2 regions of the Serratia sp. NCCP-200 genome follow, and region 1 is predicted to be linked to the other one. Evidence: predicted binding sites of a transcription regulator. Region 1 holds the regulator's gene; the other holds the start of a gene.
What was found. Region 1 encodes CRP, which controls carbon source genes, mostly activating them, when cyclic AMP is high. Its sites were predicted from a motif close to ATGTGANNNNNNTCACAT; they were not measured.
Positions count from the first base shown of each region.

Region 2: a site for CRP is predicted at 5,853-5,870, ahead of mlc (sugar metabolism global transcriptional regulator Mlc). Genes of this name have one in related genera too.

Region 1 covers NZ_BAAKUJ010000007.1:172,475-187,528, forward strand. Annotated here, with positions in the region: gene argD (bifunctional acetylornithine/succinyldiaminopimelate transaminase) at 1-622, shown strand, start outside; gene AC6HVW_RS21020 (YccS/YhfK family putative transporter) at 654-2,729, opposite strand; gene crp (cAMP-activated global transcriptional regulator CRP) at 2,786-3,418, opposite strand; gene AC6HVW_RS21030 (OsmC family protein) at 3,800-4,207, shown strand; gene AC6HVW_RS21035 (LysR substrate-binding domain-containing protein) at 4,210-5,118, opposite strand; gene AC6HVW_RS21040 (MFS transporter) at 5,311-6,501, shown strand; gene AC6HVW_RS21045 (amidohydrolase) at 6,507-7,685, shown strand; gene AC6HVW_RS21050 (phosphoribulokinase) at 7,722-8,591, opposite strand; gene AC6HVW_RS21055 (YheU family protein) at 8,743-8,976, opposite strand; gene AC6HVW_RS21060 (hydrolase) at 8,973-9,953, opposite strand; gene AC6HVW_RS21065 (LysE family translocator) at 10,071-10,673, shown strand; gene AC6HVW_RS21070 (PhzF family phenazine biosynthesis protein) at 10,683-11,465, shown strand; gene AC6HVW_RS21075 (LacI family DNA-binding transcriptional regulator) at 11,457-12,437, opposite strand; gene AC6HVW_RS21080 (GNAT family N-acetyltransferase) at 12,672-13,589, shown strand; gene AC6HVW_RS21085 (MFS transporter) at 13,637-14,899, shown strand; gene AC6HVW_RS21090 (Gfo/Idh/MocA family protein) at 14,892-15,054, shown strand, end outside.
Region 2 covers NZ_BAAKUJ010000003.1:433,312-448,365, reverse strand. Annotated here, with positions in the region: gene bioD (dethiobiotin synthase) at 1-384, opposite strand, end outside; gene AC6HVW_RS12265 (cyclophilin-like fold protein) at 616-1,062, opposite strand; gene AC6HVW_RS12260 (alpha/beta hydrolase) at 1,114-2,142, opposite strand; gene AC6HVW_RS12255 (MFS transporter) at 2,154-3,350, opposite strand; gene AC6HVW_RS12250 (LysR family transcriptional regulator) at 3,578-4,501, shown strand; gene mlc (sugar metabolism global transcriptional regulator Mlc) at 4,544-5,761, opposite strand; gene AC6HVW_RS12240 (LysR family transcriptional regulator) at 5,905-6,807, opposite strand; gene AC6HVW_RS12235 (MFS transporter) at 6,922-8,208, shown strand; gene tus (DNA replication terminus site-binding protein) at 8,358-9,293, shown strand; gene AC6HVW_RS12225 (VOC family protein) at 9,383-9,754, opposite strand; gene AC6HVW_RS12220 (helix-turn-helix transcriptional regulator) at 9,837-10,523, opposite strand; gene AC6HVW_RS12215 (alpha/beta hydrolase) at 10,697-11,572, shown strand; gene fumC (class II fumarate hydratase) at 11,674-13,071, opposite strand; gene manA (mannose-6-phosphate isomerase) at 13,276-14,454, shown strand; gene AC6HVW_RS12200 (YdgA family protein) at 14,590-15,054, shown strand, end outside.

The DNA of each region.
Region 1 (15,054 bases):
AATTACCGCAGCCGATCCTGTCTTCCTCAAGGGCGTACGTGAACTTTGCGACCAACATCAGGCGCTGCTGGTGTTTGATGAAGTGCAAAGCGGTATGGGCCGTAGCGGCAAGCTGTTTACCTATATGCATTACGGCATTACGCCAGACATCCTCACCACCGCTAAAGCGCTGGGCGGCGGTTTCCCGGTGAGCGCGATGCTGACCACCCAAGAGATCGCCTCGGTGATGCAGGTTGGCAACCACGGCACCACCTACGGCGGCAACCCACTGGCCTGTGCAGTGGCAGAGGCAGCGTTGGACGTGATCAATACGCCAGAGGTGCTAAGCGGGATTGAGCAGCGTCGTGGGCTGTTTGTTCAGGCTTTGCAGGAGATCGGTAAGAAATACGATGTGTTCAGCGATATTCGTGGCATGGGGCTGTTGATTGGCGCGGAACTGAAGGCGGGCTATCACGGTAAAGCGCGTGATTTCCTCACTGCCGCTGCTGCACGTGGTTTGATGATCCTCAATGCCGGGCCAAATGTGATCCGTTTTGCCCCTTCGTTGGTGGTTGAGCTGAAAGATATCGACGAAGGCATGGCGCTGTTCGAATTGGCCGTACAGGATGTGATTAACGGCTGATCAAGTCTGCGGGGCTGCGGTCCCGCTAACCTCAGCTTTCCCGCAGTTTGCGCTTCAGCCAGATCCCATGATGTGGGCGCTGGCGCCATGCCAATGACGAAATGGTATGCATCACGGTCAGGTGAGAAAGGATCCGCCGCAGATGGCGTTCCATCTCGGTAACCGGCATGTCCGGGTGCAGATCTGGCGGCTGCATGATGCTGTTGCTGGTACTCGGGCCGTCATATTCCAACCGCTGCTGACAACTCTGCAAGGCGATCTCACAGGTTTGCAGATACTCCTGCGCCAGCTTTGGCGTCAGCATATAGTGCTCGCGCGCCAGAATGGTCATCGCATTCAGGTGTTCAACAATAAACTGGTTATGGGTGATCCACAGCCGCATATCAGCCAGATAATTCGATTCGAACCCCGGTTCCTGCATCGCCTGATTGAGCGAGGTAAACAGGGCGTTATGTGCCTGATTGACCTGCATGCGCGTGTAGGCCAGTTCGCTGGGGTCGGGTTCCTGTTCTTCCAGCAAGAGTCGCAGTGCCGTCTGATCGTGCTCCAGAGCCTGATGGGCGTTTTTCCGCAGCAGGCCACTCTGCCACTGCGGCCATAGCCAGATCGTGCCGCCAAACACCAGTACGCAGCCGATAAGGGTATCGATCAGGCGGGGGACCAGGAAATGGGTACCGTTCAGCGCCAGGAGCTGCAAGGTGTAGACGGCGGTCACGGTGAAGCCCATCACCGCCAGCCCATAGTTTTTTCGCAGGATCAGATAGGCCGCCAGGGTGATGGCCAACATGATACTCAGCGTCACGCTTTCGGGCATCTGTAGTTGCAACAGCCCAGCGGCAATCACCAGCCCGGCCAACGTGCCGAGGGCACGGTGCTGGATCCTCACCCGCGTGGCGTTATAGCCGTTTTGGCTGACCAGCATGATGGTCAGCAAGATCCAATAGGGTTTTGGCAGGTTGAACAGCATGCCCAGGCTGCTGCCGGCCGCCAGAATGACCCCCAGCCTGGCGGCGTTGCGCAGGGCGTTGGATTTAAACGACAGATAGCTCACCACCGCAGGCCAGAAAGGCAGGCGTGACTGATTGGCCATCAGATTGCGGCGGTACAGTGGGTGCTGAGTGCGTAGCAGGCGCGCGATGCGGCTGAAGTGGTAATAGCAGAACTGGCCAACCGGGTTATCGGCGTGCTGTGAGGCCACTTTTTCCAGCGCTGCCAGCTCATTCTTCATGCTGAAACGCGCAGAGTGCCGATGATAGAGAATATCGTCGGCCATCACCCGCAGGCGCGTGGCGATCACTTGGGCGTTGCGGCGGATAATCGCTTCGGCCTGGCTTTGCTCCACCAGCTTTTGCACTTCTTCCGGCAGATGCAGGCTGACGGTGATGTGCTCTTGCAAATCGAGCGCCACCTGAAACGTACGCCGCAGGCGCTTTTGCTCTAGGTTATTGGCATGGGGCAGGAAATTAAGCTGTTGGTATAGCAGACTGATCAGGTCCATCACTTTCTGCTGGCGTTGCAACAGCGGCGGCAGGGCAGTTTCAGGATCGGTGTGCTGCGTCAGTAATGAGTATTTGGCTTCAAAATAGTCGGCCAACTGCATATACAGCTGGCTTAGGGATTCGCGCATCGGCTGCTCTTTCCACAGCTTGAACCAGGCCCAGGTAAACAGCCCGTACCAGGCGGTGCCGACGATATACAGCAAAGGGGCATGCCAGATTGGCACGGTGCCTACCATGCTGAGGGAAAAGATGGCGGCGACCAATGCGGCTGGTAGCAGGCGTGCGTGCAGCGGGCTGATCTCACCGCTGACGCCGAGCAACAGCGCCATTGCCAGCATCAGCAAGGGTAACGGCAGATCCCACAGCAGGGCTTGTTGCAGCAGAAGGCTGCTGAGTGCGAACAGGGAGCCGCCTACGACCAGGCGTTTGAAAAAGCGTTTGTGTGGCGTATCCAGCCCGGCAATGTTGCAGCAGGCGGGCACCAACGAGAACAGCATGCCGAGTTGCAGGTTGCCAATCAGTAAACCAAACGCCACCGGCAGGCACAACACCAGCGTTTGCCGCAGTGCGTAGTTGACTTCCGGGTGGTAGATCAGGCGGCGCCACATGGTTGGCTATTCAGCAGGTAAAGAAACGGCGCATTGCTGCACCGTTTCTCTGGGGATTAACGCGTACCGTACACGACAATGGTTTTGCCGTGCGCGGAGATCAGGTTTTGATCTTCGAGCATTTTCAAAATACGACCGACGGTTTCACGTGAGCAACCGACGATTTGGCCAATTTCCTGGCGGGTGATTTTGATCTGCATGCCGTCTGGGTGAGTCATGGCATCAGGCTGTTTTGCCAGGTTCAGCAAGGTCTGTGCAATGCGGCCGGTTACGTCAAGGAAGGCGAGGTTACCCACTTTCTCTGAGGTGACTTGCAGGCGGTTAGCCATCTGTGCGGACAGGCGCATCAGGATATCCGGGTTAACCTGGATCAGTTGGCGGAATTTCTTGTAGGAAATTTCAGCCACTTCACAGGCGGTTTTGGCCCGTACCCAGGCGCTACGCTCCTGGCCTTCTTCAAATAATCCTAGCTCGCCGATGAAATCCCCCTGGTTAAGGTAGGACAGGATCATCTCTTTGCCTTCTTCATCTTTAATCAGCACCGCGACGGAGCCTTTGACGATGTAGTAAAGCGTTTCGGCCTTTTCACCTTGGTGAATAAGCGTACTCTTCGATGGATATTTGTGGATATGGCAATGAGACAGGAACCATTCGAGAGTCGGGTCTGTTTGCGGTTTGCCGAGAACCATTCGCTGTTATCCTCTGTTGTTATCGCTGCCTTGTATCACAGGGGTCAGAGTTCCCTGTAAAACGTGCTTATAGCCCGGTGTTTTAATTGTGGCTATCAACAGGTTTTGAGGCGTGTTATAGAAATACGCTTGTGCTCTAGCATATTAACTTGCAGGGAGAGCTGCAAGCTACATTCTGTTAACAAACCAATATAGGGGCCTTTCCTTGGACATATCCCTGAAATCGGTGACCTGGAAAGAGTTATTGCGGCTCTGTTTGTAGCACAGAGTGAGGCGGGTGTCTTGTGTTGTCTCGCTTCAGCATGATTAGCGTCAGGTTACGTTGCCAGAATGTATGCGAAAGCGTACCCTGTTTTTAAGAAATTAACCGGAGTGTGTAACATGCAGGCAAGAGTTAAGTGGGTAGAAGGGCTGACATTCCTGGGTGAGTCTGCGTCTGGTCACCAGGTTTTGATGGATGGCAATGCTGGCGATAAAGCGCCAAGCCCGATGGAAATGGTGTTGATGTCCGTCGGCGGCTGTAGCGCCATCGATGTGGTGTCGATCCTGCAAAAAGGGCGTAACGATGTGCGTGACTGTGAGGTAAAACTGACCTCCGAGCGTCGTGAAGAAGCACCGCGTCTGTTTACCCATATCAACCTGCATTTTATCGTCACCGGCAAAGGGCTGACCGATAAGATTGTCGAGCGCGCGGTGGATCTTTCCGCCGAGAAATACTGCTCCGTCTCCTTGATGCTGGGTAAAGCCGCCAGCATTAGCCACAGCTTCGAAATCCGCGAAGTGGCCTGATCCTACCAAGGGTAGCGCAGGCAGTGGGCACGCAATAAATCAAGAAATCGCCGTGCCGTCACGGTTAGCGGCGATTTCTGTGAATACAGCACGCAATATTGCGCTTGTGGCAACGTGTCGATAGGCAATGCCACCAGCCGACGCTGCAAATAGAACGGTGCACTCATCGCCCGCGCCACGATAGTCAGATAATCCGCCTCCAGCACCATATTCAAGCCACAGGTCACAGAGTCCGAACGAATGGGCGAACGGCTCAATTGCTGATAGAAGGTGCCTAATACCGCACGCAACTGCTGGTAATAACCCATATCGGTTTCCGGTAATAACCACTTGGCCTCACGCAGTTCGTCCAACGAGGTGGCCTGCGCCAGTGGGTGCCCCTGGCGTGCGATAATGCAAAAAGAGGCGTTGAACAGCGGTTCACGCACCAGATCCTCCAGCGGAAGTTCCGGGCTGACGGTACCCACGGCAAAATCCAGGCGGCCTTCGCGCAATGCTGGCAGTAGCGTAGAAAGCTGCGCTTCGCGGATTAGGAGATTGGCCTGTGGAAACGGCTGTTTGAAGGCTTCGACCAGCTCCGGTAATACCGTCAGGGCGAGTAGCGAAGAGCAGCCAATGGCGACGTTACCTTGCGAATGCTGATTCAACTGCTGGATCTCGTCGGCGGCGCGCTGCAATTCCTCCAGGATCAACTGCATTCGCAGGGCGAAGGCGCGGCCGGTTTCGGTCAGCGTCATTCCCTGACTGCTGCGATTGATCAACTGGGTTTCCAGGATCTGTTCCAGTTCACGGATGGTGCGGCTCACCGCCGGTTGAGATTGCTCAAGCGCGCGTGCCGCCCCACGAATACTGCCGCTGCGGATCACCTGCTGGAAGACTTTCAACTGTTGTAACTTCGGTAAATAGCGCATTCCCCACCCTATCAATAAAAAGCATCACCCCTTACAAAATTGTATCTTATGCCGCTCGGCAAAAGGCGATAATTTCAGCACGCTGTTGTAAGTGACTGTTATTAAAACTATAAAGTGACCTGGATCACATTATTAAACTACGCCCGTCACGCTGGTGGGCAGCCTGGGTGATAACTTAAAGGAATATCGGCGATGAAAAATCGTTCGCTAATGATTTTTTTGCTGTTTGTGGGCTATGTCGTGGTGTACATCGATAAAACCGTGATGGGTTTTGCGCTGTTACCTATCGAACGCGAGTTCAATCTACAGCCGGAACAGCTGGGCTACATTACCGGGATGTTTTTCCTGGCGTATTCCCTGTTCCAGATACCGGCGGGCTGGCTCAATGACCGCTTTGGCTTTAAGAAAGTGCTGTGCAGTTCGTTACTGCTGCTGGGGGGATTTGCCCTGTGCTTCGGCATTCTGGGGTTCGGCCTGGGCCTGCTGGTGACGTTCCGCTTCCTGTCGGGTATTGGCCACTCCGGCTACCCGTGTTCCTGCGCCAAGGCAGTGGTGGCGAATTTCCCACTGGAACAGCGCACCTTCGCGCAGTCCATTCTGCTGTCTTCCGCCGGGTTGGCGATGACCGTCGGGCCGCTGGTCGCGGTCTATTGCCTGGATCACATCGGCTGGCGTGGGTCGTTCTCTGCGCTTGGCCTGTTGGCATTCGTGATTGCCGCCTGCATCTTGTGGCTGGTGCCCAATCCGCCACAGGTGGCGCCCGCCAAAGCTGGGGCAGCGGCAGCCAACTATAAGGCTCTACTGAAAAACCCAATCGTGCTGCTGCTGTTTGTGGCGATTTTCTGTATCAACATCCCGTCGTACGGCCTGATGGCCTGGCTGCCGAAATTCCTGGTACAGCAGCGCGGAATGCCGCTTGACGTCTCCAGCATGGTGGTGGCCGCCGGCGGTCTGGGGATCTGGATCTCCTCACTCGGCACCGGCTGGCTGGTCGGGCGCTACCTGCAAGGGCATGAGCCGTGGGTGATCTTCTTCAGTTCCCTGCTCAGCGCCTTGTGCATCTGGCTGGTGTTTACCAGCGAATCGGCTCTGACGGCCAGCCTGTTCTTGTTCCTGGGTTATATCTTCCTGATGGCCTCGTTCGTCACGGTGTTTACCTTGCCTATGAAGCGCTTGCCTACGGAAGTGATGGGGGCAGCGATGGGGCTGATTAACACCGGCGGCACCTTGGGTGGCTTTGTGGCCCCTATTGCCATGGGGTATCTGATCACCATCAGCCACAACTACATGACGACGTTTATCTTTTTGGCACTGGCTATGGTGGTTTCCGGGCTGGTGATCCTGCCATTGGCGGGCAAAGCACGCCAACCGGCACTGAATTAAGGAGTCTGAACATGAATATTGAACAACTGATTGACGGCGTGGAACAACAGGTATTGCAGTGGCGGCGTCATATGCATGCGAATCCTGAGTTGTCTTTTCAAGAGGCGCAGACGGCAGATTACATAGCCGGACAACTGGCTAGCCTTGGTCCGTTGAAGATCACCCGTCCTACGCCGAATAGCGTGGTTGCCGAATTGCAGGGCGCAGCGCCGGGGCCATGCTATGCATTGCGCGCCGATATTGATGCCTTGCCGATCCAGGAGGAAAGCGACGAGCCTTTCTGCTCGACCCGGCCAGGGGTGATGCATGCCTGCGGCCATGATGCTCACAGCGCGATGTTGCTGGGCGCGGCCAGCGTGCTGTGCCAGTTGCAGGCGCAGCTGCAAGGCTCGGTGCGTTTTATCTTCCAGCATGCCGAAGAAGTGCCACCGGGCGGAGCCCAACAACTGGTAGATCTGGGGGTTCTGGATGGCGTGAAGATGATCTTCGGCCTGCATGTCATGCCCAACTTCCCGACCGGTGAGGTGGGGATGAAGCAGGGTGTGTTCAGTGGCTCCAGCGATAACTTCGACATTGTGTTGCAGGGTAAGGGTGGGCATGGCTCGATGCCGCATCTGTGTATCGATCCGGTGCCGATTGGTGCGGAGATCGTTAGCGCTTTGCAGCAGATCGTGGCACGTAAGCTTGATCCGTTAAATGCCCCGGTGTTGACGGTGGCAACCTTCCAGGCAGGTGACAGCTATAACGTCATTCCAGACAGCGCCCGGTTGGCAGGAACGCTACGCACTCATAATCAGGAAGTCCGTGATCGGGTGCCGCTGTTGGTTGAGCAAACCGTCGCTGGGATCAGCCAGGCGCACGGTGCCAGCTATAAGGTTGACTGGACGCGTGGCTATACCATCGGCAATAACCACCCTGATGCCTGCGCCATTGCGCGCGAGGTGGTGGCCGAAGCCGTGGGGCCACAGGCGTTGCGGGAATTGACTACCGCGATGTTTGGCAGCGAAGATTTCTCCTCCTATCAGGAGAAAGTGCCGGGGTGCTTCCTGTTTATCGGCAGCGGTAACGAGGCGATCGGTGCCACCTATGGCGTGCATAATCCCCGTTTTAAGTTGGATGAGGCGGCGATGCAGATCGGCGTGAAACTGCACGTCGGTTTTATCCGCCACCTGTTGATGCGCTAACGACGGCGGGCGCGGAGATTAGCCGCGCCCGATAACTTATTCGATCTTCTTGCCTTCCATCAGCCGCTGCACCAGCGGTGCCATAATCAATTCCATTGCCAGCCCCATCTTGCCACCCGGTACCACCAGCGTATTGATATGCGAGATAAACGATCCTTGCAGCATCGCCAGTAGGTAAGGGAAATCGATCTGATCCAGACCGCGGAAGTGGATCACCACCAAGCTTTCGTCGAGTGAGGGGATTGCCTTGGCGGCAAACGGGTTGGAGGTATCTACCGTCGGGACGCGTTGGAAGTTGATATGGGTGCGCGAGAACTGTGGCGTGATATAGCTGATGTAATCCTCCATAGAACGGACTACCGAGTCCATCACCGCCTCACGAGAATGGCCACGCTCGCCGGTATCGCGGATCAGCTTCTGGATCCACTCCAGGTTGACGATCGGCACCACGCCGACCAGCAGATCGACATGTTTGGCTACGTCGATCTGATCGGCCACTACGCCGCCGTGCAGCCCTTCGTAGAACAGGACATCCGTGGGGGCGGGCAGTGGCTCCCAAGGCGTGAACGTGCCAGGAACCTGGTTGTAAGGCACCGCCTCGTCGTAGGTATGCAGATATTTACGTGAGCGGCCGGTGCCGTTCTTGCCGTATTCGATAAAGCTTTGCTCAAGCAGGCCAAAGTCGTTGGCTTCCGGGCCGAAGTAGCTGATATGGCGCCCCATATCGCGGGCTTTACGAATTGCCGCATCCATTTCCGGCCGGGTGTAACGGTGGAAGCTGTCGCCTTCCAGCTGGGCGGCGCGCAGGTTTAGCTGCTGAAAAATCTTGCGGAACGCCAGGCTGGTGGTGGTGGTGCCGGCTCCGCTGGAACCGGTCACCGCGATAACGGGATGTTTGGCAGACATGGTCGAGGGTCACTCCGTATTAAATGCGCAGGCTCAGAATGAGATTTTTAGTATGGCTGATACCCTTTCGCCCAAGGCGAAATTGTGCGCGTTGGTTTGCAATACTGCATTGTTACCTGATTTTTTCCCTCAGTCATAGCGCGCAATAAGACTAAATTTCCTCCTGCCCGGCGCGGATCTGCCCGCGAGGCATGATGTTGACGGTTTCATGTAGCTCTGACCACACCAGCACCACTTCGCCGCTTTTCAACTGGCGGCGCACGTCGTCGACCTTCTGTTCCAGCGAACGTTCGTGCTCGCCGTAGTCGGTTCCTTCGCGTAATACAAAGGATTCGATCAGGCTGTTGAGAGTCTCTTGTTCAATTTCTTGCCAGGGAATAATCACTTGGTGGGTTCCAAAAAAGGAGAAAGCCAGGCCGGGATACGTTGCTCCAGCCACATTTGCGGTTTTTTCAAGGTGCCACCGACAAAGCCGACGTGGCCACCGCACTCCGTCAGCTGATATTCGATATTAGGCGGCAGGCTGGCGAGGTCGGGGATCACCGCATCGGTCATAAACGGATCGTCTTTAGCGTGAATGATCAGCAGCGGCGTGGTGATCTGCGGCAATAGCGGCAGGGCGCTGCAACGGCGATAGTAATCGACTGCGTCGCTGAAACCGTGAATGCGCGAAGTGATCACATCATCAAACTCACGAATGCGCCGCAGCTTGTTCAGTTGCGACAGATCCAACGGCAAGGTGCCTGGATAGTGCAGCAGCTTGCGGGTGGCATTTTGCTTGAGTTGGCCCAGCAGGTAGCGCTGATAAACGCGTGAGAATCCCTGTTCCATGCGAAGCGAGCAAGGTTCCAGCATCAGCGGGGCGGAAACGACCACTGCCGCCTGTAGCAGGCTGTCATTGCCCTGTTGGGCCAGATAATAGGCCAGCATATTGCCGCCAAGGGAAATCCCGACCGCCGCCGTTGGCACTTCGCCAAAGCTGTCACGCAGCCAGCGCAGGAAGAAGCGGGCATCTTCCGTTTCACCGGAGTGGTAGATGCGTTGCTTGCGGTTAGGCACGCCGCTGCAACCACGGAAATGCATCACTACGCCTAACCAACCTTGCTCGCGCCAGGCATTGAGCAGCCCATGTGCGTAAGGGCTGTAAAAATTACCCTCTAACCCATGGAACAGCACCACGCGAGGTTTCTCGCGCGCCAGTTGCGGATCTTCACTCCAGGCCAGATCGACGAAATCGCCGTCCGGCAACTCCAGCCGTTGCCAATGGGGTTGCAGCTGTATGCGGCGGCGCACCAGCCGTGGCAGCAGGGTTTGCAGGTGTGGATTACTGGCCCCGGTCAGGGGGCGAAAGGATTCATACATAATGAATAAAATTCTTGTTGGCGGCTATTGTGTGATCCGAACCGCACTGTTAGCTTCAAACACATGTATTAGCAATCATACTGCAAAAAAGTCATTTGGGTGAGGAGCGCCCGCTTCATGGAACTGAGTTTATTTCTTTCGATGCTAGGCTTCCTGTGGGTGGCCGCGATCACCCCTGGCCCCAACAATATGTTGCTCACCACCTCAGGGGCCAATTTCGGCTTTATGCGTTCATTATGGCTGATGATCGGCATCATGCTGGGTATGCAAAGTATCTTGGTGCTGGTGGCATTTGGCGTTGGTGGGTTGATCCTGATTTATCCTTCCTTGCACTTGATCTTGAAAATCCTCGGCAGCCTTTATCTGTTGTGGCTGGCGTGGAAAGTGGCGACGGCGGCCTATGAAAAGCTGGAAACCGACGCGCCGCCACCAAAGCCGGTGCGTCTGTACCAAGGCTGGCTGTTGCAATTCCTTAACCCCAAGGCCTGGCTGATGGCGCTTGGGGCAGTGGCGAGCTTTAGCCTGGCGGGGGATAAATACAACCACTCGATTCTGGCCATCGCCTTCGGTATCTTTGCCGTCAACATCGTTGCCGGGATCATCTGGTTGGGTTTTGGTACGGTGATTGGCCGCCTGCTGCGCAGCAAGAAAGCCTGGATAATCTTTAACGTGTCGATGGGGCTGTTAACCGCCGCCTGTGTATTACTGATTTGGCATTAAGGAACTGTAATGGCCGAAAACTATTTCCATGTTGATGCCTTTATTGGCGAAGGGCTGCGGGGCAACCCGGCCGGTGTCTGCCTGCTGCAACAACCGCTGGAAACGGCGCAGATGCAGGCTATCGCCAATGAACTATTCCTGCCGGAAACCAGCTTTGTCTGGCAGGACGGCGACATGTATGCGATCCGCTGGTTCACGCCAACGCGGGAAGTGGATCTGTGCGGGCATGCTACTTTGGCCACGGCGCACGTGCTGTTAAACGTGGTCAACCCGGGGTTGAGCGATATCCGTTTCCGTTCCGCAAGCGGTGAGCTGTATGTCAAACGCGATGCGGCCGACGGTGAACGGCTGATCCTGGATTTCCCTTCTCGCCCACCACAGAAAATTGCTGAACCGCCACAGTTGGCCGCTTTACTCGGTGTGCAACCGCAGGAAGTGTGGCGAGCCCAGTCGCTGATGGCGGTATTGGCCGATGAGGCGCAGGTCAGGGCGGTGCAGCCTGCGATCGCCGAGCTGATCGACCACGTGGGTTGCGGCGTGATCGTCACGGCTCCGGGTGATGAGGTGGATTTTGTCTCGCGCTATTTCTCAATGGATCGCAGCGAAGATCCGGTCACCGGCTCCGCCCATTGCATACTGATGCCTTACTGGACGGCGCGCCTTGGCCGCCACGTATTGCATGCCAAGCAACTCTCATCACGCGGCGGCGAGTTGTTCTGCGAGCAGCAAGGAGAACGTACGTTGCTGGGTGGCTACGCGCGCATCTTCTTGCGTGGTTCTCTTTCAGGTTGAACTCCGTTCCAGCAGTTGCCAATCCAGCACGTCGTGGCAAGGGGGCAACTGCTGGCCCTGAATTTTCTCCAGCAGCAACTGCACGCTACGCACGCCGAACTGATGCATGGGCTGTACGATGGTGGTTAGCGGCGGAGTGGTGATACTGCCAAACGGCACACCGTCAAATCCCATCACCGCGATATCTTCTGGAATACGCAAGCCCTGCTGGTGCAAGGCACTCATCGCGCCTCCGGCAATCACATCCGAAATGGCAAATACCGCATCTGGCCGTGGCCCGTCTGCCAGCAAATCACTCATCGCCTTGGCTCCTGCGGAGTAATCCAGCCCTTCGACGTATTCCACCCGGCAATAGTCCAGCCCCAGCTCGGCCAACGCCTGCCGGTAGCCCTGTTCTCGCTGCTGTGAATACAGATAACGCATATCGCCGTTGAGCAACGCGATCCGCTGGCGGCCTTTGGCTGCCAGGTGCTGCACACCGGCCATGGCGGCCTGGTGATTATCGATGGTGACGGAGGAGGCGCGGAATTGGGTATCCCCTTCGCCGCATTGCACCCAGGGGAAATCACCGATCATGGCGGTCAGCCCCGGCAAACAGCTGATGGCATCCATGGTGATCACGCCGTCGACTACCTTGCCACTTAGCAGGCTGAGGTAAGCGGATTCACGGGTGGGGTTGGATTCCGAGTTACACAGCAGAATATGGTAACCGTGGCGTTCGGCTTCTTCTTCGATACCGCGTACCACCAGGGAGCAAAAGGGGTTGGTGATATTGGACACCAGCACCAGCAGCATCCCGCTGCGGGCAGTGCGCAACTGGCGTGCCAGCAGGTTGGGTTGATAGTCACATGCGCGGATCGCCGCCAGGACCTTATCGCGAGTGGCTGGTTTGACGATCTGTTGGCCGTTCAACACCCGTGAGACGGTGGCCGCTGAGACGCCAGCGATTTTCGCCACCTTTGCTATCGACATGGTTTGCTTTTCCTTCTGCCCGTTTGCCTCGCACAGTATGCGGCAAAAAGTACGATCACTACGAAGAGTTTGTGACAGCGATTACAAATTCATCTTCTCCCTACTTTTAATCATATCAATCCGGTTGCCGAAAAAAAGAAATCGATTACATTTTATTTATCGCAAAATGAAATCGATTACATTTAAGATTTAGAGCGAAATTACCCCGAATGGCGACGCAATAGGAGGTGGCAGATGGAGATACAGCTTCAGCTAGCGCAAGCAGAGGATCGCAGCGAGATTGCCGCTCTAATCCATTGCTCGACCAATGCCTGGTATCAGCGCCACGGATTGGGCGACATCTTCTCGGCCGGGCCGGAAAGTTGCGGCCTGTTTGTTGATGTTTACCAGCAGTTGGATGAGGGCCACCACTGGATTGCGCGCGATCAACAAGGGGCAATCTGTGGCTCCTGCTTTTTCCACCCGCGTGAAACTCATTTGGGGTTGGGCATCATGAATGTTCATCCCGATTATTTTGGCCGCAGGATTGCCAGCCGTTTGTTGGCCAAGGCCGATGAACTGGCGGGTGGCTTACCGGTTCGTTTGCTGTCCAGCGCGCTAAACCTGGATTCCTATTCGCTCTACCAGCGCGGGGGATTTACCCCGTATGCCCTCTATCAGGATATGGCGATCCCGGTGCCGAGCCAGGGATTTGCTTACCCACGCCTGACTCGCGGCCAGGTACGGGCAGCCCGGCTTGACGACCTGCCCGCCATCCTGGAGTTGGAGCGCGAAATACTGGGCATCGAACGCCAGCGCGATATCGATTATTTCCTCAATGACACCAGTGGACTGTGGCGGGTTGCCGTCTGGGAGTTGGACGATCGCATCGGCGGTTATCTGGCCTCGGTGGCGCATCCGGCCTCCCGTATGTTGGGGCCAGGGTGCTGCCATAGCGAAGAGATCGCCCTGGAGTTACTTGGCTGGATGCTTGATCGCCATCATCGCGGTACGACACCGGTGGTATTGGTACCCGCAGAGCGCTCCGCACTTAGCCAGGTTTTGCTGCGCTGGGGAGGACGAATTTGTGAGTTACATATCGCGCAGGTGAAAGGCCAGGCGCAACAATCCGGCGGCGTGGTGATGCCGTCCTTTTTGCCGGAAAGCGGTTAGCACCGGCGTCGTTGCTGTATTAACCAACCAACACCGATGGGGGAGTTATGCAAACAGATAGCCAGGCCTTGGGGGCCAAAAGCGCCACGTTCAAATGGGTGGTGCCTCGGCTGGCACTGATGATGTTCCTGCAATTTTTTGTCTGGGGGGCCTGGTATGTCACGCTCGGCGTGGTGATGGGCAAATATGGCCTGGCTGCGATCATAGGCGATGCCTATTCCACCGGGCCAATTGCCTCCATCCTGTCGCCTTTTGTGCTGGGCATGGTGGTCGATCGCTTCTTTGCCTCGCAAAAAGTGTTGGCCGTGCTGCACCTGATTGGGGCTGGCCTGCTGTGGATGATGCCAGGGTTCTTTGCCGAGGGGCAGGGCAGCGGCCTGCTGTGGATTATCTTCGGTTATATGCTGTGCTACATGCCCACCATTGCCCTGAGCAATAACGTGGCGTTTTACAGCCTGAGTAACAGCGAGAAAGCCTTCCCGGTAGTGCGGGCGTTCGGCACCTTTGGCTGGATTGTTGCCGGGTTGATCGTCGGCAGCAGCGGCCTGTCGGACAGTACCGATATCTTTACGCTGGCTGCTGTAGCCTCGTTGGTATTGGCGATTTACAGCTTTACGCTGCCGCATACCCCGGCACCGGAGCGCGGCAAGCCAGTAAAAATGCGCGATCTGCTGTGTGCGGATGCTTTCGCAATGCTCAAGCAGCGCCATTTCCTGGTATTTATCATCTGTGCCACGCTGATCTCCATCCCGTTGGCGGCGTATTACGCCTATGCCGCGCCGTTCGTTGCCGCGGCCGGTTTCACCAACGTGGGTGGCGTGATGTCGCTGGGGCAAATGTCTGAGCTGTTCTTCATGCTGCTGATCCCGTTCCTGTTTGCCCGGTTGGGGATCAAGTACATGCTGATGATCGGCATGCTTTCCTGGTTCCTGCGCTATGTGATGTTTGCACTAGGCATTACCGAAGAAATGCGCTGGATGATCTACCTCGGCATCATCCTGCATGGCATGTGCTATGACTTCTTCTTCGTTATCGGCTTTATCTATACCGATAAAGTGGCGGGCGACAAGGTGAAAGGCCAGGCACAAAGCCTGCTGGTGCTGTTCACCTACGGCATCGGTATGTTGATTGGTTCGCAGATCAGCGGTGCGCTGTTTAACCATATGGTGACGGCGGACGGCGCTGCGGCGTTGCCGCAATGGCAGCACTTCTGGTGGTACCCGGCCTTCGGCGCATTAGCGATCGCCGCACTGTTCTTCTTCACCTTCAACTACCGGGATGTTCCAGCAGGGGAGAAACGTGATGGCTGATTTGCGGGTGCTGGTGGTGGGTTGCGGCAATATGGGGGCGTCCCATGCCGAGGCCTACCACGCTATGGAAGGGGTGACAATCTGCGGGCTGGTAGCTCGGGGCGAGTCGCGTGAGCTGCTTAATCAACGTTTGGGGGGCGGTTATTCCACCTTTA
Region 2 (15,054 bases), on a different contig from region 1:
GGCATAAGGACGGAGATCGTTCATCAATACCCGCCAGCCGCCGCTGCCCTCCACCACTACCGTATCGGCCTTGGCGGCGAGATGGTGCAAACCACGGCTCATCAGTCCGTAATCAATATCCTGAGTTGCATGGGCATGAAACACCTCATCCAGACAGGTGATCGGATTGATTTCATCATAGGACAGCGGCAGTGAGGAAGAGGCCTGTAAAACTAAAGCGTCTCTATTGCGGATGCCTTCACCGGTTTCATGGCAGCGCGCCGCAATGGGCTTATAACCCGCCACTGAGCGACCTTGCGCGGCGAAAGCCTGCAATAAACCGCGGGAAACCACTGTCTTACCTACGTCGGTATCCGTGCCTGTAACAAATAAACGCTTTAACATGAATAGATTGCCTTGAAATGCCTCGTTAACCTAAAAAACCGCCGTAAATCACGACGAGAGTCGTCCTACGGGAAAAGTCTAGGGGATGCAACTCAACGGGGGCTTGAGGTAGCTCAATCTTTTGGCGGTAAATAATAAGAAACTCTGATAAGGGGTATCAAGGTCAAAGGAACGAAAACGTACCCAGGTTTTTGTGGCGCCGAGTGCCTCGTATCGGCATGATCCAGGGAGCTAACGGTCGTTGAACCTAACCCCTATTTTCTTTTTGTCCACACTGGTGGAGAGGTTTTCTGGGTGAATAACTTTCCCGATGGGGGTATAGCGGTAGGATGATTCAAATGACTCATAGAACAACACCAACGTTTGCGTACCGTACAACATGAGATCGCCTGCCTGAATAGTCCCAGGCCGTACAGGGCTTGAAGGCAACTTATGGGGAAGTTCGGCAAATATCTCATTACCATTCAACTCTTCCATACCAAGTTGCAATGGTAAAGAATTAACAAATGCTTTAGCCGCTGGATTGTCGTGAAGTTTGACCTCAAATTGTTGGTCATCAATATTCATTTTAACCATCATCGGGCTCTCCTTAAGGGGCGGGTTAATGATCATCTCGGCATGGCCTGCCAAAGTACAAGCCAGCAGCAGACCCGGTATTAATGTGTTCTGATATTTCATGCGATAAACCCAAAAAAATTAGCCACACCCGTCAGGATGCGGCTTTTGACATTATTTGAGATTAGCTTTAAAGAACGACGTCAGCTTGGCAAATGGGATCATGTCGCTACGGTCATAAAGATCGACATGGCCTGCCCCCGGCACGATGTACAACTCTTTCGGCTGTCCGGCACGTTTGTAAGCATCTTCACTAAATTCTTTCGAATGCGCCCGATCGCCGGTGATGAACAGCATCGCGCGTGGCGAGATCGTTTCAATATCGTTGAACGGATAGAAGTTCATGAACTTCCCAATGCTGCTCAACATAGGTTTTGTTGTCAGCTCTTCTTTCTCACCCTGTGGTGTATAACTTCCTCGATGTGTGCGATAGAAATCGAAGAATTCTCGTTGAATTGCTGGCGTTGAATCATCAAGCTGGTTAACGGTACCTGGGATATAAGCAATGTCTCCGCCATTAAACTCAACAGCTCGTTGTTCTATTGCAGATTTAATGAATGCTTTACGCTGTTCAGGCGTAACGGAATGATGAAGACCATGGCGGAAAGCCGCACCCATGTCATACATACTAACCGTGGCCACGGCCTTCATTCTCGGGTCAATTTTGGCAGCACTGATAACGAAACTCCCGCTACCGCAAATACCCAGCACGCCAATTTTCTCCGGATTAACGTTAGGTTGAGTATTCAGATAATCGACCGCGGCACTGAAATCATCCGCATAAATTTCCGGAGAAATAAGATGGCCGGGTTTTCCTTCACTTTCTCCCCAGAAGGAAAGATCAATTGCCAACGTCACAAACCCTTGTTCTGCCAGTTTCTGGGCATACAGATTTGAGCTTTGTTCTTTTACCGCCCCCATCGGATGGCCAATGACAATCGCCGGGTTTTGCGCATTCTGATCCATCCCTTTCGGTATAAACAGATTGCCAACCACATTCATCCGATACTGGTTTTTAAAGGTCACCTTTTGCTGGGTGACCTTATCGCTTTGGTAAAAATTATCGGCTCCGTTAGACATATCGGCGCCAACTGCCGCAAATGAACTGATTAACAGCCCTAACAGCATGGTAAATTTTCTCATCAGAGAACTCCTCATTGGGTTTGGTGGATATCTTTACGTGACGTCAATAACGCCAGGGCGGCCGCTATCACTAACAAAATGCCGCTGATGGTGAAGGTGCTTTGATAACCGCTGTGGTCAAATGCTAACCCGCCGATTGTGGAGCCTAATGCGATGGACAGTTGCACTATGGCAACCATCAGGCCACCGCCAGCCTCCGCATCTTCCGGCAGTGTTCTAGCGATCCACGTCCACCAACCGGTGGGTGCAGCAGTGGCGATTAAGCCCCATAAACCAAGCAGTGTTGCAACGATCCAGATACTGTGACCAAAAGCGATCAGTGCTCCGGCAATAGCGGCCATTAGCAAAGGGATGGCAATGAGTGTGGGGTAAAAACCTGATGCCAAAAATGCGCTAATCACCAGGGTTCCGATAAAGCCAGCAACTCCTATTGCCATTAAAATAAGCGACAACGTAGTGATATCTACCTGCGTTACCCTCTCAAGGAACGGACGTAGATAAGTAAACAAAGCAAATTGGCCCATAAAGAACAATCCGCAGGCCGCAAGCCCCATTGCCACAAACGGGTTAGCCAAAAGACGAAAAACAGTACCGTTACGCTTATCGCTTTTATCAGCCTTCATTGCAGGCAGGCTGAACCACTGCCAGATAAAAACAATCACTCCAACCGGAACAAGGCAAAAGAATGCGCCTCGCCAACCGATAATCGAGCCCAGATAACTGCCAAGTGGTGCGGCGATAACGGTTGCCAAGGCGTTACCCCCGTTAAAGATGGCCAGCGCACTTGGAACCTGGTGTTGCGGAACCAGGCGAAGAGCAGTAGCGGCTGATAAGGACCAGAACCCACCAATAGCAATACCAATCAGGGCACGGCCAACCATGTAAATCAGGTAACTGGGTGCTAACGCGAGAATGGATCCGGAGAACGCCATCAACGCAGTCATGCTCAACAGTAATGTCTTGCGATCGAGACCTCCGGCCAGTGTAGAAATGGAGAGACTCGTCAGTACCGCAAATACGCCCGAAATAGCGATCCCCTGCCCAACCAACCCTTCACTGACGCCTAGATCTCCCGATATGGGTGTCAGCAGGCTGACAGGCATAAACTCCGAAGCAATGAGCGCAAAGACACACAACGTCATGGCAAATACTCCGCTCCAGTATGCGCGTTCTTTATGAGGTGATAGATCGTTCGACAAGATGGGCATAAATTGCTGACTCCGAATAACCCCCGGCAGTTTTCAGGTAAACCGCGGCCAAACGCTATTCGCAGGAATAACGCCAGGAAAGTAAAAATGGAAAGAGCAACAGCGTTTATCCGCCATCGCTTAATAATCTCTTGCTGGAAATTTTACACTCAGGGTGCATCATTACTAGCTAATGAATACTTAATAGGTTTATAACTGTAGCTTATTAATGAGACGGGCCATACCTGATGAAACGCAACCTGAACGACCTGCTCTATTTTGTCACGGTCGCACGTGAAAGCAGCTTTACCCGTGCCGCAGCACAGCTGGGTGTAACGCAGCCTGCACTCAGCCAGGCGATTTCTGCACTTGAAGATCGTATGCAAATTCGCCTGCTGACGCGTACCACCCGTAGCGTATCGCCGACTTCCGCCGGAGAGCGGTTGCTACTGGCTATTGGTAATCGCATCGATGAGATTGAAGCCGAACTGGATATGCTGACCGAGCTGCGCGATAAGCCTGCAGGTACGGTCCGTATCACCTGCGGGCCAAATGTTTTACACAGTACCCTGCTGCCAAAATTGACCCCGCTGTTGCATGAGTACCCGGATATTAATATCGAGTTCGACGCAAACCATGGTTTTCGCGATATCGTGGCAGATCGGTTTGATGCGGGCGTTCGACTGGGTGACACCATTGATAAAGACATGATAGCGGTACCCATCGGGCCCAAATTACGTATGGCCGCAGTGGCATCTCCGGGCTATTTTTCACGTTATCCTATCCCCAACACCCCCCATGAGTTGACGCAGCACAGGTGCATAAATCAACGTATGGTCAGGTCTGGGGGGTTGTATATCTGGGATTTCGATCAGGATGAGGGGGATCTTAATGTTCGCGTCAGCGGACAGCTCATTTTCAATACCTCTGAACATATTGTTGCTGCGGCGCTTGCAGGACACGGGATTGCTTTTTTGCCAGAAGAAGAGTTTGGATCACATATTAAAGAAGGTAATCTGGTGCGTGTGCTGGAGCAATGGTGCAAGCCCTTCCCCGGCTACTATCTGTATTATCCCAGTCGCAAACAGCCTTCTCCAGCATTCTCGTTGGTCCTTGAAGCACTTAGGATCGGTCGAAAGCGTAGCCCTGCCAACGAGACAGTGGAAGCGTAGTTTTTGGGTTCAATTCCCGGGTAGTTAATGCCACAGGCTAAATCAACCTTGTAGCAACTTCACCAACAAAGAACCGTTATACATGGCTTCTTTCACCAGTGCAGCTCCCGGCATGGTGCCTTGGTTGAAGAACTGGGTGGATTCAACTTGAACATGCTCGCTGTACGCAGGCAAAGATTGCTGACGAATGCAGGAAGCAATCGCCGGATGCAGAATTTCAGCGGCCCGGTTCAACGGTGAACCTACCAGGATTTTTTCCGGATTGAACAGGTTGACCATGATCGCCACAATGCGCCCGACGCTGTGCCCGACGCCAAGAATAATATCCTTGGCTAACTGATCGCCAGCCATTGCCGCATCGCATAGCGATTCCACGGTCAATGGTGCGCCATGCAGCATGGAAGACATCGAGCCTCCCAAACGTTGCTGGGCAATTTCCAGCATGTTTTCAATACTGGCGACCGTTTCCAGGCAACCATGGTTGCCGCAATAGCAGCGTTTACCGTACGGATCGACCTGTGTGTGCCCTATCTCCACAACGCTGCTGCTACCCGCGTGTAGTACGCGTCCGTTAGTGATCACCCCTGCACCAACGTTATGATCGATGACGACCTGAATGACGTTGTGGCTGCCACGGGATGCGCCATACAGCGCCTCTGCCATCGTCCAGGCGCAGATGTCATGCTGAACATAAACCGGCAGGCCCGTCAGTGCCTCTAGCGCTGGCCCCAACGCCATTTCGTTGACGTCATAAAACGGCATGCGGTGAACAATACCCGCGGCGGTATCAATCATGCCGGGCAGTGTGATTGCGATGGCGGTTAAACGTTCCAGTTTGCTTTGGTGACGGATAAAGAACTGATCGACTTCACTAACGATGCGCTGTAATAACGGTTCGGGATGTTCGGCTTTTAACGGCAGCAGTTCTTCAACCACCATCTTGCTACTGAGATCGCGCAGTGCCAGGGTAATGGTGCCACGGCTGATACGTGCAGAGAGGTAATGCCAGGCTTCGGTGTCAAGCACCAGGCCAACGGCCGGTCGGCCACGGCTGCCCACTTCCTGATATTCGGTTTCTTTAACCAGATGCGCTTCGAGCAGCTCACGCACTATCTTGGTGATACTGGCAGGTGCCAGCTGTGCCCGCTTGGATAATTCGATGCGCGAAATCGGTCCCAGCCGATCTATCAGCCGGTAAACTGCCCCTGCATTGGTTTGCTTGATCTGATCAATATGCCCAGGCTGCCCATCCGCAATCACACACCCGCTCCTGCTATTTTTCGCGCTTCTAAATAAAGATTAGGGGCTATGGTGGGGCTTTTGGAATACAGCGTCAACTATTTGATTCGTTATGTGATTAACAGCACAAATTCACCGAGCTTTCCGCCAAAAACGCCTCTTATTTACCCAGCTTTGGGTTCGAGCATCAGCGCCATTAACGCCTTGGCCGCTGCCGTTAACGGCCTGCTGCGATGATGCACCAACCAGACTTCAGTCATCGCCTCCGGCTCGGCTAAGGGGAGATAGGTCACCCCATCGATCTTCACTCTGCCAAATGACATCGGCAAAATGGAAATCCCCAACCCGGCCGCGACCAGACCGATAATAGTCATCGCTTCCCCTACTTCTTGCGTGATGTAAGGGGCGATCCCGGCATTGGCCAGTAAAGCCAGAATTTCGTCATACAGCGCGGTGCCCACTTCGCGGGAAAAGAACACGAAGGGTTCCTGGGCCAAATCGCTGAAACGCAGCGTGCCTGATGCCTTTAGGGTTAACGGGTGGCCATTCGGCACTACGGCAAGCAAGGGCTCGCGTAATAACAACTGATGCTGCAGCGCATCCGGCAAGCGGGTATTGCGCATCACGCCCAGATCAAGGTCACCGTTGAGCAGCGGTTCAAGCTGTTGCTTGGTGTTCACCTCACGCATTTTGATATGCACATCCGGTGATAACTGGCGAAAGGCTCGCAAGCTACGGGAAACCACGCTGATAAACGGAGCCGAAGAGGTAAAACCAATCGTCAGTTCACCCAGTTCACCACGCTCCAGGCGCGCCGCCTTCTCTGCTGCCCGGTTGACCTGGGCAAGCACCTGATAGGCTTCTTTCAAGAACATCTCCCCCGCCTGAGTCAGGCTGACATTACGGTTATTGCGCGCCAGCAAACGCGCACCCACCATATCCTCGAGTGCCTGGATCTGTTGGCTAAGGGGGGGTTGGGAAATACGTAGCCGCTCCGCCGCCCGGCCAAAATGCAGTTCTTCAGCGACGGCCACAAAGTAACGCAAATGTCTGAGCTCGATATTCATACTTTAAACGTCTTAATTAGGATGATTAATATATTAGACAAAAAACTGGCCGCTCCCTATGATTTTGTGACTCAAGACGTATTTTTTATCTCCCGAACCCGGTAAGGAACCGCTGTGACAACCGCTTCGCGTTCTGCGGCCAGTACGCCAAAAACGCTGCCTGCCCCTGACAGTGCCCCAACAACCAAACGCACCACGCTGAATAAACTCCCCTACATCGAACGCGGTACACCGCAGTTTATGCGCGTGACCTTGGCGCTGTTCTCTGCCGGGCTGGCTACCTTTGCGTTGCTGTACTGTGTGCAACCGATCTTGCCGGTGCTTTCGCAAGATTTTGGCATCTCCCCAGCGGAGAGCAGCCTCTCTCTTTCCTTCTCCACTGGGATGTTGGCCATCGGCCTGATGTTTACCGGCCCGCTGTCAGATGCTATCGGCCGCAAGTCGGTGATGGTGGTAGCCCTACTGTTGGCGGCGATTTGTACTCTGATCTGTGCCTTTATGACCAGTTGGCACGATATCTTGCTGATGCGGGCGCTGATTGGGCTTTCGCTGAGCGGGGTTGCGGCAGTCGGTATGACCTATCTGAGCGAAGAGATCCATCCGAGCTTCGTGGCCTTTTCTATGGGCCTTTATATCAGCGGCAACTCGATCGGTGGGATGAGTGGGCGCCTGGTGACTGGGGTACTCACCGATTTCTTCTCCTGGCGGATCTCACTGGCGGTGATCGGGGTGTTCGCCTTGGCGGCGGCCTGCATGTTCTGGCGCATTTTGCCCGCGTCCAAGCACTTCCGCGCCAGTTCATTGCGGCCAAGAACGTTGCTGATTAACTTTAAGCTGCATTGGCACGATAAGGGGCTGCCGCTGCTGTTTGCCGAAGGGTTCCTGCTGATGGGTAGCTTTGTGACAATGTTCAACTACATTGGCTACCGCCTGCTGAGCGATCCTTATCATCTTAGCCAGGCAATTGTGGGCCTGTTGTCGGTGGTGTATCTCACCGGTTCTTACAGTTCACCCAAAGCGGGTGCCCTGACCTCCAAATTTGGCCGCGGCCCGGTGCTGCTGGCGTCCATTATCATTATGCTGATCGGGATACTGATCACCGCCCTGACCCCTGTCACTGTGATCTTTATTGGCATGATGCTGTTCACCGCCGGTTTCTTTGCCGCCCACTCGGTTGCCAGCAGTTGGATTGGCCGCCGCGCACGCCGGGCCAAAGGCCAGGCCTCTTCGCTCTATCTGTTCTGTTATTACGTGGGTTCCAGCGTTGCCGGTACGCTGGGCGGCGTGTTCTGGCATAACTTTGGCTGGGGCGGCGTAGTCGCCTTTATCAGCGTGATGCTGTTGCTGGCCCTGCTGGTTGGCCATTACCTGAAGAAATTGCCGGAAGCCGCGCGTATCTAACCTCCAGACCCTTTCCGCTCAGGGAAGGGTCCACCTTAGCTCCCTGTTCAGCCAGGTTCACTTATTGCTAATGACGATGATGCGGCTGAAGTTGCCACCCTGGTTACATTGCCCTACAATGTATGTTGTAACTAAAATGAGAGGTGATGATGGATAAGTACAGCCTGATCGGCAGAATGAATGCGCGTTTTAGCGAGCTGGAACAGGCATTGGCGCAACTCCACCAGCAGATCCAGCCGTTGCGGTTGCTGGCAGCGAGGGTGTTCAGCCTGCCAGAAATCGAGAAAGGCAAGGAACATACCGCCATAGAACAGATCAGCGTGGAGCAACATGTGGGCCAGGCTGCCCGTGACCTTGCACTGGAACACTACCAACGGCTGTTTATCCACCACAACCGCCAGCATATCAGCAGCAAGGCGGCGGTGAGATTGCCCGGTGTCATTTGCCTTGAAACTGAAAGAGCCGAGTATCTGGCACTACAACAGCAGATCGCCCTGATCAACCGCCTGAAGGCGGAGTTAGAACAGATCATTACCGTCGAGTCTGGCCTGGCTCCTGAGCAACGTTTTGAGTTTGTGCACACCCACCTGCATGGTTTGATCACCCTTAGCGCCTATCGCTCCATTACCCTGCTCACCAACCCGGACTCGGTGCGTTTTGGCTGGGCCAACAAGCACATCATCAAGAAGGTGAAGCGCGACGATATCCTGGCGCAATTAGAGAAAAGCCAGAAAGCCGGACGCGCCGTCCCGCCCTACAACCGCGAACAGTGGGCCGAGTTGGTGGGCCGCGAAATTGACGACGTCAGCCACCTGCCGCAAAACGCCACGCTGAAAATCAAACGGCCGGTAAAGGTGCAGCCAATCGCGCGCGTATGGTATCAACCGCAGCAAAAACAGGTACAGCACCCCTGCCCGCTGCCGCTGATTGCCCTGTGCCAACCAGAGATGGGCGCACAGGTGCCGAAGATCGGTGAACTGCTCAATTACGACGTGACGGCGGTAAAACACAAATATAAGCCGGAGGCTAAGCCTCTGCGCCTGCTGGTGAAACGCCTGCATCTGTATACCGATATTGCGGGATGATTAACGGGCGTAAAATCAGCTTATCGGGGTATTTGGTTGAACGGGCACAGCATGTGTGCCCTGCATGGTGAATCGAGCAGTGAAAGCCGTTACTCGTCGTTAAGCTGGTAAACTCGCAGACGATGGCCATCAAGATCGGCCGCAACAAAGGTGTAGCCGAAGTCCAGCTCGACCGGAGATTGCACGATAGTTAATCCTTTATCCCGCCACTGTTGATAGAGCGTATCGACCTGTTGCGGTTGTTCACACATAAAGCAGATTTCTGTACCGCCACCGGTCGCCGCTGGCGCAGGTTCAACGGTATGTTTTGACCACATGCCCAGCTTGAAACCGTTATTCAAGATAAACAAGGCAAAGGTGGGAGACTGCTCGACAGGTTCAGTTCCCAACAGCTGGCGATAAAATTCGGCACTTTTTTCTGGGCTATCGACATAAATCATGGTCATACTTGGGGTAGTCATCACGTTATCCTCTGAATGGGAACCGTCTGGCTCCTGATAACGTCACTCTAGTGCACCCTACTGTCAGTTTATGGCAGCAGGATCATTGGGCAATACCCTCACTTTCACGCCACAGCTTCATCAATGCCCGGCGGCCGCGCGGGTAACGTAGCTCCAATAGCGTTAACCCGCCAATACGGTCAAGGCGGAAATGGCGTATCGAGCCACGCAATTCACACCAGGCCATCAGGATCTGCACCTGTTCAAAGTAGCCCATGGCAAACGGCCACAAGATACGCTCACTGCCATTACCGGCATAATCCCGATACTCCACCTTGATCTTACGCTCCAAACGGATGGCTTCACGGATCGCCACCAGGGTCTCATCAGCCACATAGGCAGTAGGCACCGGGCCGATCAGCAGCGTATTGGCATCCAGCTCTTCACGCAGTTCCGCAGGCAACACGGCGGCAATTTTTGCCAACGCATTGGTCGCCGCCCCGGCAAGCTGGCTGTCACCCCGGCGTTCCACCCAGCGCATACCCAGAACCAGCGCTTCGATCTCAGTTTGCGAGAACATCAGCGGCGGCAGCATAAATCCCGGTCGTAATACATAACCGATCCCCACTTCGCCAACAATATCTGCCCCCTGCTGCTGCAAGGTGGCGATATCCCGGTATAAAGTGCGCATGCTGATCCCCAGCTCTTCGGCCAGAGAATGCCCAGCGACCGGGTAACGATGGCGGCGCAGGATCTGCATCAGATCGAGCAGGCGTTGAGTGCGGGACATGGGTTACTCATTGTTGAATAAAATCGCTGCAAACATAAAAAGGGATTATACACCGACTCCATGAAAAATTTGGTCATTCAGCTGCCGTCATTACATGCCACTAATTACCTAACCAGCCTGGCGACATCAATCTAATAATGCAAAACAGAACCAGTTGAGAGCAAGGAGCATTTATGAGCATTGATTTGAACTTTGAAAATCTTGAGCAGCGAGCAATTCAATATAATGCCCGCGCGTCAGTAAGCGATTTTTCTGGTTGTATGACGCAATACGCCGCGCTGGCCGAACGCGCCAAGTCCTCAACGGCTGGTATTTACGATCTGCAATATGGGATGGGCATAGCGGAGCGTCTGGATATCTTTCCGGCAGCCAGGCAACCCGCCCCGCTGTTTGTCTTTATTCACGGCGGCTACTGGCATTCGCAAACCAAGGAGGATGCATGCTCGATGGCGCATTCTTTTACCCAGCACAATGTGGCATTGGCTACGTTGGAATACACACTGCTGCCGGAGGCAACGCTGGCAGAAACTGTCCGTGAGGTGCGCAGCGCCATTGCCTGGCTCTATCACCATAGCGCGCAGTTTGGCATCGACCCCGAGCGGATTTTCATCGGTGGCAGCTCTGCGGGTGGCCATCTAACAGGCATGTTGATTGCCGACGATTGGCAGACATCGTATCGGGTGCCTCCCCAGGTCATCAAGGGAGCGCTAGCATTAAGCGGGCTGTTTGATATACGTCCACTGTGTGATATTTATATCAACGACTGGATGCGCCAGACGCCTGAGCAGGCCAAATTACTGAGTCCCATGTTTCTGCTGCCCGAAAAACGCCATGCTCCACAGATTTTACTCAGCGTCGGAGCCAAAGAAACCACTGGGTTTAAGCATCAAACTCAAGCCTATTACGCCGCCTGTAAAGAAAAAGGATTAGACGTCCAGATAATTGAGGACCAGGAAAATAATCATTTCACGCTGGTTAATGAGTTGGCAGATACACAGAGCAACATGTTTAAACATGTAATGGCGATGATCCACCCGCAGGGTCAATGAACATCCTGCAGTCAAGTCACCTAGATATCGGCACCTTGCCAATATTCATCCTGCGAAGCCGATCTCAGGCGCAGCTTGGTACGCCTGAGATTTTCTTGGCCTTATTTCCTCATGCTGCCGACCATCTCTTCTGGCCGTACCCATTCGTCAAACTGCTGCTCGGTCAGGTAGCCCAACTTCAGCGCCGAGGCTTTCAGGGTTAATCCTTCCTTGTGGGCCTGTTTGGCGATTTCCGCCGCCTTGTCATAACCGATATGGGTATTCAAGGCGGTAACCAACATCAGCGACTCGTTAAGCAACTGGCCGATGCGTTCGCGGTTCGGTTCAATCCCCACCGCACAGTGCTCATTGAAGCCGCTCATGCCGTCTGCCAGCAAACGAATAGATTGCAGATAGTTGTGAATAACCAGCGGTCGGAATACGTTCAGCTCAAAGTTACCGGACGCGCCGCCAATGTTCACCGCCACGTCGTTGCCCATCACCTGCGCACAGAGCATGGTCATGGCTTCACACTGCGTTGGGTTGACCTTCCCCGGCATAATTGAGCTGCCTGGTTCGTTTTCAGGGATAGAAATTTCACCGATGCCGCAACGTGGGCCAGAGGCCAGCCAGCGCACATCGTTGGCGATCTTCATCAACGAGGCGGCCAAGCCCTTCAAGGCACCGTGGCCATGCACCAGCGCATCGCAGGTTGCCAAGGCTTCGAACTTGTTCGGCGCGGTGACAAAAGGCTGCCCGGTCAGTTCTGCCAAAGCCTTCGCCACCCGCACCGCGTATTCGGGATGAGTGTTCAGCCCGGTCCCCACAGCCGTGCCGCCCAAGGCCAACTCACTGAGATGCGGGATGCTGGCTTCGATATGTTTGAGGTTATATTCCAACATCGCCGCCCAGCCGGAGATTTCCTGGCCCAGCGTCAGCGGCGTAGCATCTTGTAGGTGGGTGCGGCCGATTTTAACGATATCGTGGAAAGCTTCCGCCTTGGCATGCAGCGTGCGGTGCAGCGCCTTCAGCTCTGGGATCAGATGCTCGCGCACCGCGATCACTGCCGCTACATGCATTGCGGTAGGGAAAACGTCGTTGGAGCTCTGGCTTTTGTTGACGTCGTCGTTGGGGTGGACCCGCCGCGCTTCACCGCGTTCGCCCCCTAGTAACTCGCTGGCACGGTTGGCCAGCACTTCGTTCATGTTCATGTTGGTCTGGGTGCCGGAACCGGTTTGCCAGATCGACAATGGGAATTCATTGGGGTGCTTGTCCGCCAGCACTTCATCGGCAGCCTGGATAATCGCCTTGCCCCGCTCTGCTGGCAGCAACCCCAGATCCATATTGACGCTGGCTGCCGCACGCTTGGTCATCGCTAACGCATGGATCAGCGCTGGGGGCATTTTTTCTGACGAGATACGGAAATGTTCCAACGAACGCTGAGTCTGCGCGCCCCACAGTTGGTCGGCGGGTACTTCGATGGGGCCCATTGAGTCTTTTTCAATCCGAACGCCTGCCATCACTTTCTCCTTAGCACAATTCCTAAAATGAAGGGGAAATGCCAACGAGTGATAGCCCGTTGGCGAGCCTCCTCAGTATAGCCAGATAATAACTATTCGCATTAACGTCCTGCGCAAACAGCATTTTTAGCCATCTTGGCTTGCATGCGCCTGCGCCACATTGTTTACTTAGCGCAATTTTCTTGAGAAAGCAGGGATACGATCATGCAAAAAATGACTAATGCCATCCAAAACTACGCCTGGGGCAGCGTTGATGCGTTAACCAAGCTGTATGGCATTGCCAACCCGACAGGCAAGCCAATGGCCGAACTGTGGATGGGTGCCCACCCTAAAAGCAGCTCACAGGTCACCGATCAGGCAGGAAACCTGCGTTCTTTGCGTGAGGTGATTGATACCGACCAGCCTAAACAGCTGGGTGCCGAAGTGGCACAACGCTTTGGTGAACTGCCGTTCCTGTTTAAGGTGCTGTGTGCCGACCAGCCGCTCTCCATCCAGGTCCACCCAAGCAAGAGTGCTGCAGAGGTGGGCTTTGCCAAAGAAAATGCCGCCGGTATTCCGTTTGATGCCGCTGAGCGCAACTATAAGGATCCGAATCACAAACCGGAGCTGGTATTTGCCCTGACGCCGTTCCTGGCGATGAATGGCTTCCGCGAACTGGACGATATCGTTGCGCTGTTACAACCCCTTTCCGGCGCACATCACGATATCGCCGCCTTCCTGCAGCAGCCGGATACCGCCCACCTGGCGACCCTGTTTGCCAGCCTGCTGGGGATGAACGGTGAGCAAAAAACGCTGGCGCTTGGCGTGCTGAAAGCCGCCTTGAACAACCAGCAGGGTGAGCCCTGGGACACCATCCGCTTTATCGCTCGTTTCTATGCCGACGACAGCGGCCTGTTCTCTCCGCTGCTGTTGAACGTGGTCAAACTGGCACCGGGTGAAGCCATGTTCCTGTATGCCGAGACCCCACATGCCTATCTGAACGGTGTCGCGCTGGAAGTGATGGCAAACTCGGATAACGTGCTGCGCGCGGGTCTGACGCCAAAATTCATCGATATTCCTGAACTGCTGGCCAATCTGCAGTTCCGCCCACAACCGGCATCTGGCCTGCTGACTCAGCCAGAGCAACGTGGCAAAGAACTGTTCTTCCCGATCCCCGTTGAGGACTTTGCCTTCGCGTTACACGATCTCGATGCCATACCGCAGCCACTGGCGCAAAACAGCGCGGCGATCGTGTTCTGCGTAGAAGGTGAAGCAACGCTGGAGAAACAGGGCCAACAGGTCATCTTGCAGCCAGGTGAATCCTGCTTTATTGCCGCCTTTGAATCCCCGGTTAACGTCACCGGAAGCGGCCGTATCGCCCGCGTTTATAATCAGTTGTCCTAATTGACGGTAAAATATAGGTAAATAAGTTGCTAAGATGATTAGTTTACCTACACAATAAAACGCCTACGGGCGTTTTTTCGCAGGCCCAATTGGTCGCCCTGCCCTCTACCGGCTTAACAAAGGAATAACAGAACTATGAAAAAATCGTTAGTCGCTGTCAGCGTCATTGTGGTGCTCGGCGCAGCATGGACTGGAGCCTCTTGGTACACCGGCAAGCTTATCGAGCAACGGATGGGGGAAATGGTAGACACCGCCAATAGCCAGTTGAAATCCATACTGCCTAAGGCCGGGGTCAAGATGAGCTATGAAAACTACCAACGCGGGATTTTCAGCAGCCAGGCCCGTTTTGTGCTGCGTGCCGATGGTAGCATCACCACCGACGATGCCCTGCTGAAATCCGGCGAAGAAGTGGCCTTTATTGAAACCGTCGATCACGGCCCATTCCCGCTGGCCCAGTTGAAAAAATTCAACCTGATCCCAAGCATGGCTTCGGTACATACCGAGCTGGAAAACACGCCAAAAGTCAAAACCCTGTTTGAAATCACCAAAGGTAAGTCGCTGTTCAGCGCCGATTCACGCATTGCTTACAGCGGCGATGTC